Regions from separate parts of the Bacillus cereus group sp. N8 genome, predicted to be linked through region 1. Evidence: riboswitches for the same ligand, from Rfam matches in the RefSeq annotation. Region 1 holds a riboswitch; the other holds the start of a gene.

Region 1 (8,005 bases):
CCAACTGAATTTCATGTAAAATTGCAATATTATCATGACCAATAAACGGAATCTCTTTTTTTATTTTTCGTGCTTCCTTCACGGCGTCCATGTATAAGTTCGTCATTATGAAATTACGTTTTTGATAAAATCGGAGTGCGCTCATATTATCATTCGTCGTAATGAGCCACACTTTTTTACACTCATTTTCCCTTGCCATTTGCAATACACAATCCACCAGTTTTGTTCCAATCCCATTTCCTTCCTCAAAACTATCTAACGATACAATTTCACACATGCTTTTTAGTATTTCACACGTTATAATTCCTACTATTCTGTCATTTTTAAGTGCAATAAAACCAGGTAATTGTTCTAATTGATGTGCTCTGCCTCGCGAGACCATCATTGAACTCCCCCAGCTTTCACACATAAAGACCCGAATTGTTTCTTTCATTTCTGGTGTAATTTTTTGTATATGAACCATATACGATTTCTCCCCTTTTTATATCATTGTGATACAATGTAAGTGTATCATATGTAGAGGTATTTGGAGGATGAGGTAAAGTATGAAACGTTTTTTTACAGCATTGTTTACTATACTAGGTGCAATAACTGCGATTGGGATTTTCTTTACAAATAAAGTTATGTACTTGAAGAAAAAGACAGAGGAAGAAGTTTTAGAACGCGAAACGAAAAAGCATTTTCATTTGGACGATTTTCACGCTATTCAAAAAGAAGAAATTCACATCTCTTCTCAATTTGGATACGAACTTCACGGATACTACATGCCAGCTGGGCATTCCAATAAATTTATGATTTTTTGCCACGGTGTGACTGTAAATAAAATGAATTCCGTTAAGTATGCAAACTTATTTTTAAGCAGAGGATATAACGTATTTATTTATGATCATCGCCGCCATGGTAAAACAGGTGGTAAAACAACAAGCTATGGGTACTATGAAAAACACGATTTAAAGTCAGTAGTTGACTGGCTAAAAGGTCGTTTTGGAACAAATATTATCCTTGGAATTCATGGTGAATCTATGGGGGCTGCAACCCTTCTTCAATATGCAGGGCTTGTAGAAGATGGTGCCGATTTTTATATTGCAGATTGCCCTTTCTCGGATTTTTACGGACAGTTACAACATCGTTTAAAAGTTGAATTCCATTTACCCAAATGGCCTTTATTACCTTTAGCAAACGCCTTTTTAAAGGTTCGTGACGGCTATACAATCCGTGAAGTTTCACCAATTGATTGTATAAAAAACATTAATAATCCTGTTCTTTTTATACACAGTAAAGATGATGACTATATTTTATCTGATATGACAAAATCACTTTATGAAGCGAAGGAAAATAATAAACAACTTTATATTGCAGAACATGGTGCACACGCTTGTTCTTATAATGAAAATAAAGAAGAGTACGAAGCTGCCATCGATCAATTTTTAAACACATATGTAAAAGAAACAAAAAACAGGCTTGCATAAGCCTGTTTTTTCACTGCGCTAAAACGTCTGTAACTTGTTCCATATTTTCAGAAATCCACTTTATTGCCTCATCTAGCGTCAGAAATTCCGTCGTTTGAAAGGTCACCTCATCTTGCAATAACCAAACATCTTTCGGTTCTTGTCCTACACCTGCGATTGACCAATGAAGTAAACTATATGGATGATTATCATTCAAAAATGATGCCCACGTGCGCTCATTTGCAATATTTTGTAGTGTTCGTAATTTTTTATCCATCTTTCGTCACCTTACTCTAGTCAGTTATAAAAACTATTATAACACTCTCTTCTCTCTCAAATAAAGTGCTCTTTTTGTATTGTCAAGTACTCTCCCTGATTATATGATGAGATTAAGCGTTTGGGAAGGAGGGATAAGGTTGGCAAAAGTACAAATTAAAGTAAATGATAATGGCTCTTTTCGCGTTACAGGGGACGTGGAATTAGTTGACTCACAAGGGAATGTATTCCCAGCAAAACCAGCATTTTCTTTATGTCGTTGTGGTTTATCGAAAAACATGCCTTATTGCGATGCTTCGCATAAAGGCAAATTCGAGTCTGTTGTTAGAGCACCCGAGGCAGAATAGTTTTGTACGTAACATGCACATTTTTTTGTGCATGTTTTTTCTTTTTAGCAACTCCGTTATATCCCTTCTCCTTACAACATTTCTCATACTTTTTTCCCCATTCCAGCCTACATATATTTTCACACAATTCTTCACATTCGAATATTTTTTTCTAGCCTTTTATTTTTTTTGTGCTATAATTTGAGCAAACAACATCCTTCGGGGTCGGGTGAAATTCCCAACCGGCGGTGATGAAGTGCAAACTTCTAAGTCCGTGACCCGTTTTCAACTCGAAAACGGTGGATCTAGTGAAACTCTAGGGCCGACAGTATAGTCTGGATGGGAGAAGGATATGTTTTCTAGTAATTTTATATAGCGAATACACTTTTATTTCAGTATGCATATTTATAAAGTTTCATTTTGAATCTTTATATATGTTTTATTTTGTATACTTATGTTTCTATACTGGAATAAAAAGATACGACTAGCGTTTGAAAAATTCGATATTTTGCTAGGTTTTTTTCCTTATGCCAAAATATCAGTCATCGTTAGGTTTCTTTCCTATACTTTCGTATTCGAACTATATTTCTAGAAATCACGTCTCCCAAACCCCAAGGATTTTATATCCTTGGGGTTTTTTGATTTTTTCAGGAGAGGTGAAGAGAATGACAGATCAAGAATATATGAGGATTGCCTTGCAGTTAGCACAAGGTACAACTGGGCAAACGAGTCCAAATCCTATGGTTGGTGCTGTTGTTGTAAAAGATGGAAACATTGTTGGAATAGGTGCCCACATGCATGCTGGTGAAGAACATGCTGAAGTTCATGCTCTTCACATGGCTGGTGAAAGAGCAAAAGACGCTACTGTTTATGTAACACTTGAACCATGTAGCCATTTTGGAAAAACACCCCCTTGCTGTGAATTACTCATTGAAAAAGGAGTTCAGCGCGTTGTAATTGCTACCCTGGATTGCAATCCCCTCGTTTCTGGCAATGGAAAAAGGAGATTAGAAGAAGCTGGAATCGAGGTAACTACTGGTGTTCTTGAGGCGGAAGCCACTTTATTAAATCGATACTTTTTTCACTATATGAAAACGAAACGTCCCTTTGTAACAATAAAAACAGCAATGAGCTTAGATGGAAAAACAGCAACTGTAACGGGTGAAAGCCAGTGGATTACAGGCGAAGAAGCACGCGCTGATGTTCACGAATATCGTCATATGCATGATGCTATCCTAGTCGGTGTGAATACAGTTCTAACTGATAATCCACACTTAACAACACGAATTCCAAACGGAGGTAAACATCCTATACGTGTTATTTTAGATACCCACTTACGAACGCCGCCATCTTCTCATGTCATAACAGATGGCTTAACTCCGACATGGATTATTGTCGGTAAGGATGTAAATAAAGAGAAAATAGCGTCTTATGAATCTAACAATATAGCTGTATTCCAAATGAAAACACAGCAAATTGAAATACAAGATGTCCTATCCCTACTCGGTGAAAAACAAATTCTTTCTCTGTTCGTTGAAGGTGGTCAAACGGTGCATGCAAACTTCTTAAAAACAAATAGTTTTAATGAAATTGTGACCTATATTAGCCCGAAATTAATTGGTGGAAAAGATGCACCCACTTTATTTGGCGGAGCTGGTTTTTCGAAGTTACAAGACGCACTTTCCTTAACAATTCAAGAGATGAAACAAATTGGTAATGATATAAAAATTGTTGCAACCTTAAAAAGCGAGGTGATGGAATGTTTACAGGAATTGTAGAAGAGTTAGGAACGATATCAAGCATGACTCAAAGCGGGGAAGCAATGAAACTAACTATTAGCGCAAATCAAATTTTATCGGATGTTAAGCTGGGTGATAGTATCGCGGTTAACGGCATTTGCTTAACCGTAACTAATTTTACAACTACTTCATTCACTGTCGACGCAATGCCCGAAACAATGAAAGCAACATCACTTCGTATGCTAAAGCCCAGTTCCAAAGTGAATTTAGAACGGGCGATGGCTGCAAACGGACGATTCGGGGGACATTTCGTCACCGGACATATCGATGGTATCGGTACGATTTTAACTAAAAAACAACATTATAATGCCGTCTATTACAAAATAGCAATTTCTGATGAATTACTACGCTATTGTTTGCATAAAGGATCCGTTGCTGTTGATGGAACGAGTTTAACGATATTTGATATAGACGATTCTTCTATTACCATTTCACTCATCCCGCACACAGTAAGCGAATCTGTTATCGGGGACAAGAATGCTGGAGATATCGTAAACATTGAGTGTGACATGATTGGTAAATATATCGAACGCTTTATTACTAAACCTGTAAAAAGAACTGATTCAATGACCGAAAGCTTTTTACAAGAAAACGGATTTCTATAAGGGGGAAGCACAATGTTTCATCGTATTGAAGAAGCTCTAGAAGATTTAAAACAAGGAAAAGTCGTTATCGTATGTGATGATGAAAACCGAGAAAATGAAGGCGATTTTATTGCTTTAGCAGAGTACATTACACCAGAAACGATTAATTTTATGATTACACACGGTCGTGGTCTCGTTTGCGTACCGATTACGGAAGGGTACGCAGAACGTCTACAGTTAGAACCAATGGTTTCTCATAATACGGATTCGCATCATACTGCCTTTACAGTAAGCATCGATCACGTTTCTACAACAACAGGCATTAGTGCTCATGAGCGCGCTACAACAATACAGGAATTATTGAATCCCGCATCTAAAGGAACTGATTTTAACCGTCCTGGACACATCTTTCCATTAATCGCGAAAGAAGGTGGCGTCCTTCGCCGCGCGGGTCATACAGAAGCTGCTGTCGATTTAGCAAAACTTTGCGGAACTGAGCCAGCTGGCGTCATTTGCGAGATTATAAATGAAGATGGGACGATGGCACGTGTACCTGATTTAATGCAGTGTGCAAAACAATTCGATATAAAAATGATTACAATTGAAGATTTAATTGCTTATCGCCGTCATCACGAAACACTTGTGACGAGAGAAGTGGAAATTACATTACCTACAGATTTCGGTACTTTTCATGCAATTGGCTATTCTAACTCATTAGATATGAAAGAACATATTGCACTCGTAAAAGGTGATATTTCAACAGGCGAACCTGTACTTGTACGCGTTCATTCTGAATGCTTAACAGGCGATGTATTTGGTTCGTGCCGTTGTGATTGCGGACCACAGCTACATGCTGCACTTGCTCAAATTGAGCGTGAAGGTAAAGGTGTTCTTCTCTATATGAGACAAGAAGGACGAGGTATTGGTCTTCTTAATAAGCTGCGTGCTTATAAGTTACAAGAAGAAGGGTTAGATACTGTAGAAGCAAATGAAAAACTTGGGTTCCCAGCTGATCTTCGTGATTACGGTATTGGGGCTCAAATTTTAAAAGATTTAGGCTTACAAAGTTTACGATTATTAACGAATAATCCACGAAAAATTGCTGGCTTACAAGGTTACGATTTAGAAGTAACCGAGCGTGTACCGCTGCAAATGCCAACAAAAGAAGAAAATAAAACGTATTTACAAACGAAAGTAAACAAATTAGGACATTTACTAAACTTATAATTAAGGGAGAGATAAATTATGGTATTCGAAGGTCATTTAGTTGGTACAGGATTAAAAGTTGGGGTTGTTGTTGGGCGCTTTAATGAGTTTATTACAAGCAAGTTACTTGGCGGAGCTTTAGATGGATTAAAGCGTCACGGTGTAGAAGAGAATGATATTGATGTTGCATGGGTTCCTGGTGCATTTGAAATTCCTTTAATCGCTAAAAAGATGGCAAATAGCGGAAAATATGATGCTGTTATTACATTAGGTACCGTAATCCGTGGTGCTACAACACATTACGATTACGTTTGTAATGAAGTAGCAAAAGGTGTTGCGTCTTTATCACTACAAACGGACATTCCAGTTATTTTCGGTGTATTAACGACAGAAACCATTGAACAAGCGATTGAACGTGCAGGTACGAAAGCTGGTAATAAAGGATATGAATCAGCCGTTGCTGCCATTGAAATGGCTCACTTATCAAAACAATGGGCATAAAAAAAGAGGCTGCGGCCTCTTTTTATTTTTTCGCTTTTTTTCGTACATCTTTTATTAATTCATTCATCGTTTTTCCTTCTGTCTTTATACGAAGTGCTTGCGCTGTTCTCCATACATTCTCTCTTTTTTTCGCTTCTTCTATAATAGTAATTTCTTTTCGTACTTCCTTTAAATCTTTCCCTTCCGTTTTCAATCCAAAATGTTCAGCTTTCGTTCGAAAATGTTGTTCAATTCTTTGGTACATCTCTTTTTGTTCAGGATTTTCAGCGGCCTTAACTGGATCAGTACTTATTGCTTTTATTAAAATTAGACAGGTCATAATCGCTAATATGTATTTGTGCATGTAAAATCCTCCAACCCAATATAAAATACATATTTACTATGTACAACTAGGGCTTGGAAAATTCGTCCACAAAAATTCTTTTTCTCACTCAAAATCCATTCGTATCAAGTGATAATAGCCTTTTATTACATTTTATTTACAAAAAAAGCAAACTCTTTTACAAGTTTGCTTTTTCCTCTATCTTATAGTGCACATTCCTCAATCTCAAAACCTAAATCTTCAATCATACCCCAGTCCGCAGTCGGTTCTTGTCCAGCTGTTGTTAAGTAATCCCCTACGAAAATAGAGTTTGCTGCAAATAAGCCGAGTGGCTGTACAGAACGTAAATTAATTTCGCGACCTCCTGAAATACGAATTTCTTTTGTTGGGTTTACGAAACGCATCATCGCCAATACTTTTAAACATTCTACAGGTGTTAAATCTTTTTGTCCTTCAAGCGGTGTACCCTTTACAGCAACGAGGAAATTACACGGAATAGAATCTGCATCTATACGTTGTAATTCAAATGCTATTTCAGCACGTTCTTCAATTGTTTCTCCCATTCCAAAAATCGCCCCAGAGCATGGTGAAATACCAGCTTGTTTCGCTTTTTGAACTGTATCAACACGATCGTCATACGTATGAGTTGAGCAAATGCTATCATAATTGTTTTCATGCGTATTTAAGTTGTGGTTATAACGATGAACACCCGCTTCTGCTAAGCGTCCTGCTTGATCTTCGTTTAAGAAACCTAAACAGCAACAAATCTTCAAATCTGTCGTTTCACGAATCTCCTTCACAGCCCCAATTACGTGATTTACCTCTTTATCTGTCGGGCGACGGCCAGATGCTACAATACAATATGTACCCGCTTTACGGCGAATTGCTTCATGTGCTCCTTCTACAATCTTCTCCTGCGTTAACCATGCATATTTATCAATTGGTGCTTCTGAAATAATAGACTGTGAACAATACCCACAATCTTCAGGACATAAGCCAGATTTCGTATTAATAATCATATTCAATTTTATTTTCTTACCAAAATGATGATGACGAATGATGTAGGCAGCATTCATAATTTCTAAAACTTCTGTATCATCAGCTTCTAATATTGCTATTGCATCTTCTTTCGTAATCATTTTCTCTTCTACTACGTCGTATGCAAGTTTTTTCCAATCCCTTTTTGTTTGTACTTGTTTCATTTCATCTCTTCCCCTCTTTTGTTATATACGTAAATAAAGCATGATATGTTGCCATTATCCCTTCTTCTCCCGTGAAGTCTCTTTCGTATATACGAAGCATCGTACGAAAGAGTGAAGGGCTTTGACAGTAAGACTCTTCATTACTATTGGTTGCCCCTACTTTTCGAATAGAATGTAGAAACTCCCTAACTTCTGTAAAGCTTTCTATGTAACACGTTTCAGAAACATGTACATTTCCTAATGGATTTTTGCATATATTCACTAACTGTTCTTTCGAAACGAATCGTTGTCCTATTGAAGTACAATTGTGTATCCCCTTTTCTTTCTTAGCACGCTGGAAA
Region 2 (8,005 bases), on a different contig from region 1:
AAAACAGGAGATAAAGGGGAAACGAGTGTAATAGGTGGCCGAGTGGATAAAGATCATATACGTGTAGAAGCTTATGGCACGATTGATGAGGCGAACTCTCACATCGGATACGCGCTGTCAAAATTGCAAGAGGAATGTTTTCGTGACATTTATAACGAGCTTGAAAATATTCAACATGAACTATTTGATTGTGGAGGAGATCTAGCAATAGTAGAGAAGAAAATCCCCTATAAAGTAACGATAGAGATGGTCGAGTATTTAGAGAGAAGAATCGATTCCTATACAGAAGAAGCGCCGCCATTAGAACGTTTTATTTTACCAGGTGGTAGCGAGGCATCAGCTACAATACACATTGCACGTACAGTTATAAGAAGAGCAGAACGTTGTATAGTGTCGTTGCAAAAAGAAGGAGAAACCAATGAAATTGTTCTGAAGTATGTAAATAGGTTATCTGATTATTTGTTTGCGGTAGCTAGAGTAATAAATGCGCGTTTACAAGTGAAAGATGTGGAATATAACCGCAGTGCACTTGTTTTTCGCAATAAAAAAGAGAAGGAAGTGGAGTAATTCACTTCTTTTTTTGTATACTTTTTTCTATAATATCCCACAATAGAGAAGGTATGACGGTTATTAGAAAACGGAGGATGTATATGAAAGCGTTAAAATGTGGCGTGGTGATATTGAGTATATTATTTTTATCTCAATTACATGTTTATGCTGAAGAGAATCAGTGGATATGGCCTGTTGATGGGCAGGTAAGTGATTATTTTGGGACAAGACATGGGAAACACTATGGTATTGATATAGCTGCGTCCATTGGAACGCCTGTTGCAGCTATTCAAAATGGTAAGGTGACAAAGTCTTATTTTTCAAGTAGTTATGGAAATGTTGTGTTTATTAAACATGGAGAATATGAGGCTGTTTATGCGCATTTAAATAAGAGATATGTAGTTCAAGGGGATAATATTTCAAAAGGAGAGCGAATTGGAGAGGTAGGGAATACAGGAGAATCGCGAGGAGCGCATTTACATTTAGAAGTGCATCAAGGAAGATGGACGATGGAGAAAAGGAATGCGATGAATCCGTTACTTGTTTTAAATGAACAAAAAAACCAAGTCGTTTCATCATCATTATATGTTGTACAAAAAGGTGATACTTTAGTTAGTATTGCTCGGAGATTTAGTATGACAGTTGAGGAAATCAAAGTGAGAAATGGATTACGACAAGAGCAAATCTATCCGAACCAACAACTATACGTTAAGTAAAGGAAACTTCTCAAAGTATAACTTTTGAATAGATTTTTAAGAATACGATAGTAAATGAATTTATATCGACGTTTCGACAAGAAATGTTGACTTAGCAATAACATACGAGGATAAGAGTAACCTATTCTTAACGAAAAACCGTCCCAAAAAATCTTTTGGGACGGCTTCTTTTACCAAAAAATAAAGACACATATAAATCCAGAAATAGCTAAGTAGCTATATAAGTAAAAGACTTTTGTTCTTGTTTTTTCTTTTGTCCGAAATAGTACGATAGTTGGTTCGATTAGACCAATTGTAAGACAAAGTAAACCAAGAAGCATAAAGCCAATTGAAAGAGAATACAGGGCGATTTGTGGTGCTTGAAATGGAATCATCCATTTTAATAAAAATGCAATAAGTGCAGTGTAACAAATGCTACCGATGTATTTATTCAATGGTGTATTAGAACGGAAACCAGGAAGTTTCTTGGAAAAAGGACGGGAAACAACTTCCGTTTGTAAAGATGTATGTTCTTCAATTATTTTTTGAGCTTCTTTTCCTTTTTGGAAAAGGGATAAAATCCAGTTTCGCTCACCTTGAAAAATAAATTGAGAAGTTGTTAAATAGTGATCAACTTTTACCTTATTCCAACTCTTCCATGGATGACGCTCACATAATTTTAATTTACTTTCTGTTTTTTTATCATACTGATAAATACTTATGCCATCTTGGTCAAAAGTAGCGTAGTATGTCTCTCTTGAGAATGTGCCTAGATCAATTGGACAGTAGAAAAGTAATTCTTTTTTTAAATAAAAGTATTCTTTTCTTAAGTTCTTTTTCATTGCTTCTCGAATAGAGTGTCTTTTATCTTTCTTCATGACATTTCCTCCATAACTCAGAAAATGTTCTTATCTTAACAATTCAACATCTTATCACTTTTAACGATATATGACTAGGGGATTCATAAGAGAAATACCGAATTATAAAAAATATGGGTTGTATTGTAAAATATATTGATTGTATCTTTGATTATATAAAATTAATAACTTATTTTTAATAAGTTACACTTTTTTTGTTCACAATACGATTATGTTGTTGTATAATGAAGTGGAAAATAGAATATCGGTCTATCTTCGGGGCAGGGTGAAAATCCCGACCGGCGGTGATGAACAGTTAATAATTTCGTTCTAAGCCCGCGAGCCGTTAAGGCAGGATTTGGTGTGATTCCAAAGCCGACAGTATAGTCTGGATGGGAGAAGATGGAGGTTCATGCGTTCAAAAAAGATAAGTATTTGAACGTCTGTTTGATGTGCCTTAAAATTCTCCCTTTGTGTAAATCGCAAAGGGTTTTTTCGTTCTATGAAAAAATAGGCATAGCAGAACCTTTCCACTTTCCATGAGAAGATCGATGGAAAAGGAGAGAGAAAGATGAAACAAAAAAACAGTGTAGTGCAGATGGTGAGTGTAGCGATGCTAAGTAGTATTGCGTATTTACTAATGATGTTGGATTTTCCATTCCCAGGGCTTCCGCCATTTTTAAAAATTGATTTTAGTGATGTGCCAGCTTTAATTGCGGCGATTATTTTTGGGCCGATTGCAGGAGTAATTGTAGAAGCGATAAAAAATATTTTACATTACGGGATTCAAGGAAGCTTAACGGGAGTGCCAGTTGGAGAAATTGCAAACTTTATTGCAGGGTGTTTATTTATTGGACCAGCAGCTTTCTTATTTAGAAAGTATCGTACTGTAAAGAGTTTAACGACAGGATTAATGCTTGGGACAATTACAATGGCGTTAATCATGAGTGTATTAAACTACATCATCATATTCCCAGCTTACACTTGGTTTTTAAATTCACCAGCTATGTCTAGTGATGCTATAAAAACAACGGTTGTAACGGCAATCTTACCATTTAATTTAATTAAAGGAATTGTAGTGACAATTGTATTTGTAGCGTTATTCTCACGCTTGAAAGTATGGGTGTTTGCAAAAATGAATAATGCATAAAATATAAAGTGAAACTTTAATCAGTGGGGGTTTTGTTCATCCCCCGCTGATTATTAGCCTTCACCAATCGGGCCTTTACGGGCAGCACGCCCCTCACCTAACTTATTTGCTTTCGCTGAATTTTGAGGTGGGGGTCTTACTGCTCGGCGAATAGTGAGGTAAAATAAAACCATTAGTAGTATGGACTACTAATGGTTTTTTATTAAGCAGAATGAAAATAGAAAACAAAAAATACCCCTCATCCATATGAGGGGCATTTTTTGAAGTTAATAAAAGACTATTCGAATTTTAAAGAGTCGCCATCAAATGATTCGTCAGCAACTTTAATTGAGTCAGTTGGACAGCCTTCGAATGCATCCATCATATCTTCAATTAATACATCTGGAATTTCAACGATACCTTGGTTATCGTCTAATGTCACAAATGCAATACCTTCATCATCATAGTCATAAATGTCTGGTGCAGCAGCGCCACAAGCACCACATGCAATACAAGTATCTTTATCAACGATTGTATATTTTGCCATCTTTTTTCCCTCCTGATAATATGTATGTGAAAAGTTCGTCAAAAAATTATAACCTTATTGTAAAACGGTTTTTAAAACTTTTCAACATAAAATTATAATGATAATGCTTATCAATTAGGGTGTCAACTTGTTTTTGAATTATTTCATAAGATTTTCAAAATACTTAAATGTTATTTCGTTTGATACAATAGAATATATACAAGCATGTAGTGTGAATATGATAAGTTAAATGCGATCGTATTGAAAAAGGAATGAAGTTAGACTGAAAGGTGGAAGCGGTAATGCAGCTACAATATACTTTATTATATTGTTTAAAACAATTGAATGGTGAAAGAACCGTTTCTTCGATTTATTATTTGTTAAAAGGAAAGAGATCGTCGCAAACATTACAAGATGGGAATATGTTTCAAATTTCTTTTTTGTTTGGGATTTATAAATCATTAAATAGAGCTGATTATGATCAAGAAGTTGCAAAGTTGTTACAGACGGATTTAGTGCAATCTATACATGATAATACATACGTGTTAACGACTGCGGGTATCATGCAATTAAACAAATGGGAAGATGAATTTGCCTTTCCGACGTATTTACATGGTTTACACTATGGTGAAATAGGTGAAACGTTTTGGAAGAGATTATCATTAATCGTTCAAACCATTTCGAATATACAACAGGCAAATGCGAAATTTATTCCAATTCAACAGGATACAGAAATAATGATGTGGGTGAAACGTTTTCTCACGGGAATACCATATACGAGAAATGAATTGGCTAAAAGATTGTGGAAGGAGATGCATACTCTTTTACAAAAAAATAATTCAGTAGAAGCGACAATCGTAACATACCGGTTAACTGGCTATGAACGTATTGGGTGTACTTTACAACAATTAGCGGAAATTACGAAACAAGATGTATTTCGAGTGTACTTTTTATTTTGGGGTACAATTCATTTCCTTATTCAAGAAGTTCGCAATAAAGAAAATGAATTTCCATTATTAGCTGAAATTATTTCTTATCCAAATGAGAAAGCTGATTTATTTAGCTTATCAACGAAAAAAACATATAATTTTTGGAGACAAGGACGCTCTTTAGAAGAAATAGCGACAATTCGGAATTTAAAGGTTGCCACGATAGAAGATCATTTTGTGGAGATTGCTTTACGAGAAAAAGAATTTTCTATTGAGATGTTTATGGAAAAAGAAAAAATAGAAAAAGTATCAAAAGTAATTGAAGCATTACAAACACGTAAATTGCGTGTGTTGAAGCAAGCGGTTGGAGAGGGAATCTCTTATTTTGAAGTCCGTCTTGTATTGGCACGGATGGAGGGTATTAATGAAGCTTGAGGAATATTTATATAAGTGGTTTGGATATTCTGAATTTCGTCCGGGGCAAAAAGGAGTTATTACGGACTTATTGGAAGGAAAAGATGTTGTAGCAATGCTTCCGACTGGAAGGGGAAAGTCAATGTGTTATCAACTTCCAGGGCTTCTGCAAGAGGGGACGGTGCTTGTTGTATCACCACTATTATCTTTAATGGAAGACCAAGTTACGCAATTAAAGTATGTCGTGAAAAATCGAGTTATTGCATTTAATAGTTTTCGGACGTTAAGTGAAAAAAGAGAAGCAATGAAAAAGCTATCTTTTTATAAATTTGTTTTCGTATCACCCGAGATGTTGCAGTCGGAACTCCTAATAAGAGAATTGAAAAAAATACATATTTCATTATTTGTCGTAGATGAAGCGCATTGTATTTCACAATGGGGATACGATTTTCGGCCAGATTATAAAAAATTAGATAAAGTAATTGAGAGTATCGGATCTCCAAATGTATTAGCATTAACAGCGACTGCTACAAAGGATGTACTGCAAGATATAGCGGAAAGTTTAAATCTAAAAAATGTCGCTGAGCATGTGTATTCAATTGATCGTCCAAATATTGCGATGGAAGTGCAATTTGTGGAAACGATAGAAGAAAAAAAAGAGGCGCTTTTTGAGCATATAATGTATTTGCAAGGACCTGGTATTGTTTATTGCTCAAGTAGGGCCTGGACAGAGCGTTTAACCGAGTACTTAAGAGGAAAAGGAATTACAGGTGTAGCTTTTTATCATGGTGGTATGGAACATGAAGAGCGTATGTTAATTCAACAACAGTTTATGAATGACCAGTTGCAAATTGTAATATGTACAAGTGCTTTTGGGATGGGGGTCAATAAGGCGAATACAAGATATATTATTCATTTTCAATATCCAACAAATGTAGCTTCTTATTTACAAGAAATTGGAAGAGCGGGGAGAGATGGTGAGCCAAGTATAGCCATTTTGCTATGTAGTCCATTGGATCATGATTTGCCAATTTCAATCATTGAAGATGAATTGCCAAGTAAATCACAAATACAATTTTTATTTTCGTTACTACAAGAAAGAATGTTTCAAACGAAAGTATTACCAATAGAAGATGTAGAAGAAATTTGTTATAATGCAGCAAGATTTAATGAACAATATTGGCGTTTTATCCGTTATCATCTCGAATATCTTGGAATCATACAACGGCGAAATCTTCTGCTAGAGAGCTTGTCAGATGAAATAATGCACAGATTAATAGCGGAAGTGGAAGTGAGATTGCGTAATAAATATAGTGAGCTAGAAAATATGAAGTCATGGATACAAGTTCAAGGATGTAGGCGTGAATATTTATTACAACAGTTCGGTTATAGAAAGGAAAAAGAGATAGAAAACTGTTGTGATTACTGTGGTATTACAAAAACAGAGTATAAAAAAAGACGAGCGCAACAGTCTGTTTTCGACTATAATTGGGAAACAGAGTTACAAAAGCTTTTCGGCCTAGGGAAGATGGAGGAATGATGAACATTCAAAGGCAAAATGTTGAAGATATGAGTCCGAGGGAAATAAGACTGAATCTATACATAACACAACTAATCATTATTGGCATCGGTTGTTTACTAGCATACATATTATTTCAAGATAAAAGAGAAGTTTATAGTTTATGGAAATGGGAACCCATTTCTATACTTGTACTAGGTGGCTTATTAGCGATTTGTATTGTGTTATTAGATTATGTTGCAATGCGAGTGTTTCCAGAATCTTGGTTTGATGATGGTGGCATTAACGATAGAATGTTTCAAGGAATCTCGGTCATGCATTTACTCGTTATCACGTTTATTATTGGCTTTGCGGAAGAGTTTTTATTTAGAGGTGTAGTGCAGACTCATTTTGGAATTGTAATAGCGAGTTTAATTTTTGCTGTGTTACATATTCGGTATATAACGAAGCCTTTTTTGTTTTGTTTCGTCTGCTTTATTAGCTTTGTTTTTGGTTATGTATTCGAGTGGACAGGAAATTTGTTTATAACAATCTTTGCACACTTTCTTGTTGATTTTATAATGGGACTCCAATTAAGAAAATAAATGGAAGGTGGTGGTGAACAACATGAGAAAACGAATTCCTAATTTTGAAGAGGAGTTAGAAGTTGAGCGAGTGGAAGAAGATGAAGGTTTACCGCCGCGTAGTGAAGTTCGTAGAAATAAAGAGAAAAAACCAAAATTTAAAATGAATCATATTTTCGTCCGAGTTTTAACATTTTTATTCATATTGTTACCTATTAGTATTCTATGGTATACAGATAAATATACACAGGTGAAAAATGATAGTAATAATGCTGGGAAAAGTGCGTTTGAAGTGATTTTCTTTGATTCAGCTAAGACTGAATCTCAAAAGCAGTCTGAGAAAGTAGCAACTCATATTGTGAAAGATGGAGAAAGCTTAGAAAGTATAGCGAAGCAATATTTCTCAGATGAAAATGGGATGGAAGTAATTAAAAAGTATAATGATTTGCAAGAAGACGAAGTGAGAGTAGGACAAGAATTAAAAATTCCTATAAAAGATAAGTCTGCGAAGTAAGAGAGCGAGTTAAATGAGTGATATAAAATAGCTGCATATAAAATGAAGGACTATACTTTACGAGGAGGGAGAGTAAAAATATATGACATGGATTATATTATTATGTACTCTCATATGCATTGGTTTTGTATGTCTTCTTGGAATGTATAAAGAAGCGATGCGTAATACTGTGCTGGAACATACATTAGTATTCGAAGAATTTCCGGAAAGTTTTCAAAAAGTTAATGTTTTTTTTATTTCGGATATTCATAGAAGGGTCATTTCTAGCTCGCTAATTGAACGAGTGAAAGGGAAAGCGGATATCGTAATT

What was found. A riboswitch is a leader RNA that binds a small molecule or an ion and turns the genes downstream of it on or off. The one in region 1 is predicted to bind FMN.
Region 2: it holds a riboswitch for FMN, as region 1 does, so the genes downstream of both, JDS80_RS05825 (ECF transporter S component) here and ribD (bifunctional diaminohydroxyphosphoribosylaminopyrimidine deaminase/5-amino-6-(5-phosphoribosylamino)uracil reductase RibD) in region 1, are expected to answer to the same signal.

The regions. Positions count from the first base shown of each region.
Region 1 is NZ_JAEHBK010000001.1:380,014-388,018, reverse strand. It holds gene JDS80_RS02090 (GNAT family N-acetyltransferase) at 1-463, opposite strand, end outside; gene JDS80_RS02085 (alpha/beta hydrolase) at 546-1,469, shown strand; gene JDS80_RS02080 (DUF2552 family protein) at 1,480-1,725, opposite strand; gene JDS80_RS02075 (CDGSH iron-sulfur domain-containing protein) at 1,865-2,071, shown strand; FMN riboswitch at 2,262-2,405, shown strand; gene ribD (bifunctional diaminohydroxyphosphoribosylaminopyrimidine deaminase/5-amino-6-(5-phosphoribosylamino)uracil reductase RibD) at 2,716-3,828, shown strand; gene ribE (riboflavin synthase) at 3,810-4,454, shown strand; gene ribBA (bifunctional 3,4-dihydroxy-2-butanone 4-phosphate synthase/GTP cyclohydrolase II) at 4,467-5,660, shown strand; gene ribH (6,7-dimethyl-8-ribityllumazine synthase) at 5,679-6,140, shown strand; gene JDS80_RS02050 (hypothetical protein) at 6,163-6,483, opposite strand; gene bioB (biotin synthase) at 6,666-7,664, opposite strand; gene bioC (malonyl-ACP O-methyltransferase BioC) at 7,666-8,005, opposite strand, start outside.
Region 2 is NZ_JAEHBK010000002.1:331,744-339,748, reverse strand. It holds gene JDS80_RS05840 (cob(I)yrinic acid a,c-diamide adenosyltransferase) at 1-567, shown strand, start outside; gene JDS80_RS05835 (peptidoglycan DD-metalloendopeptidase family protein) at 651-1,265, shown strand; gene JDS80_RS05830 (hypothetical protein) at 1,436-2,122, opposite strand; FMN riboswitch at 2,370-2,509, shown strand; gene JDS80_RS05825 (ECF transporter S component) at 2,673-3,251, shown strand; gene JDS80_RS05820 (ferredoxin) at 3,529-3,777, opposite strand; gene JDS80_RS05815 (YpbB family protein) at 4,059-5,120, shown strand; gene JDS80_RS05810 (RecQ family ATP-dependent DNA helicase) at 5,110-6,639, shown strand; gene JDS80_RS05805 (CPBP family intramembrane glutamic endopeptidase) at 6,639-7,202, shown strand; gene JDS80_RS05800 (LysM peptidoglycan-binding domain-containing protein) at 7,225-7,695, shown strand; gene JDS80_RS05795 (metallophosphoesterase) at 7,778-8,005, shown strand, end outside.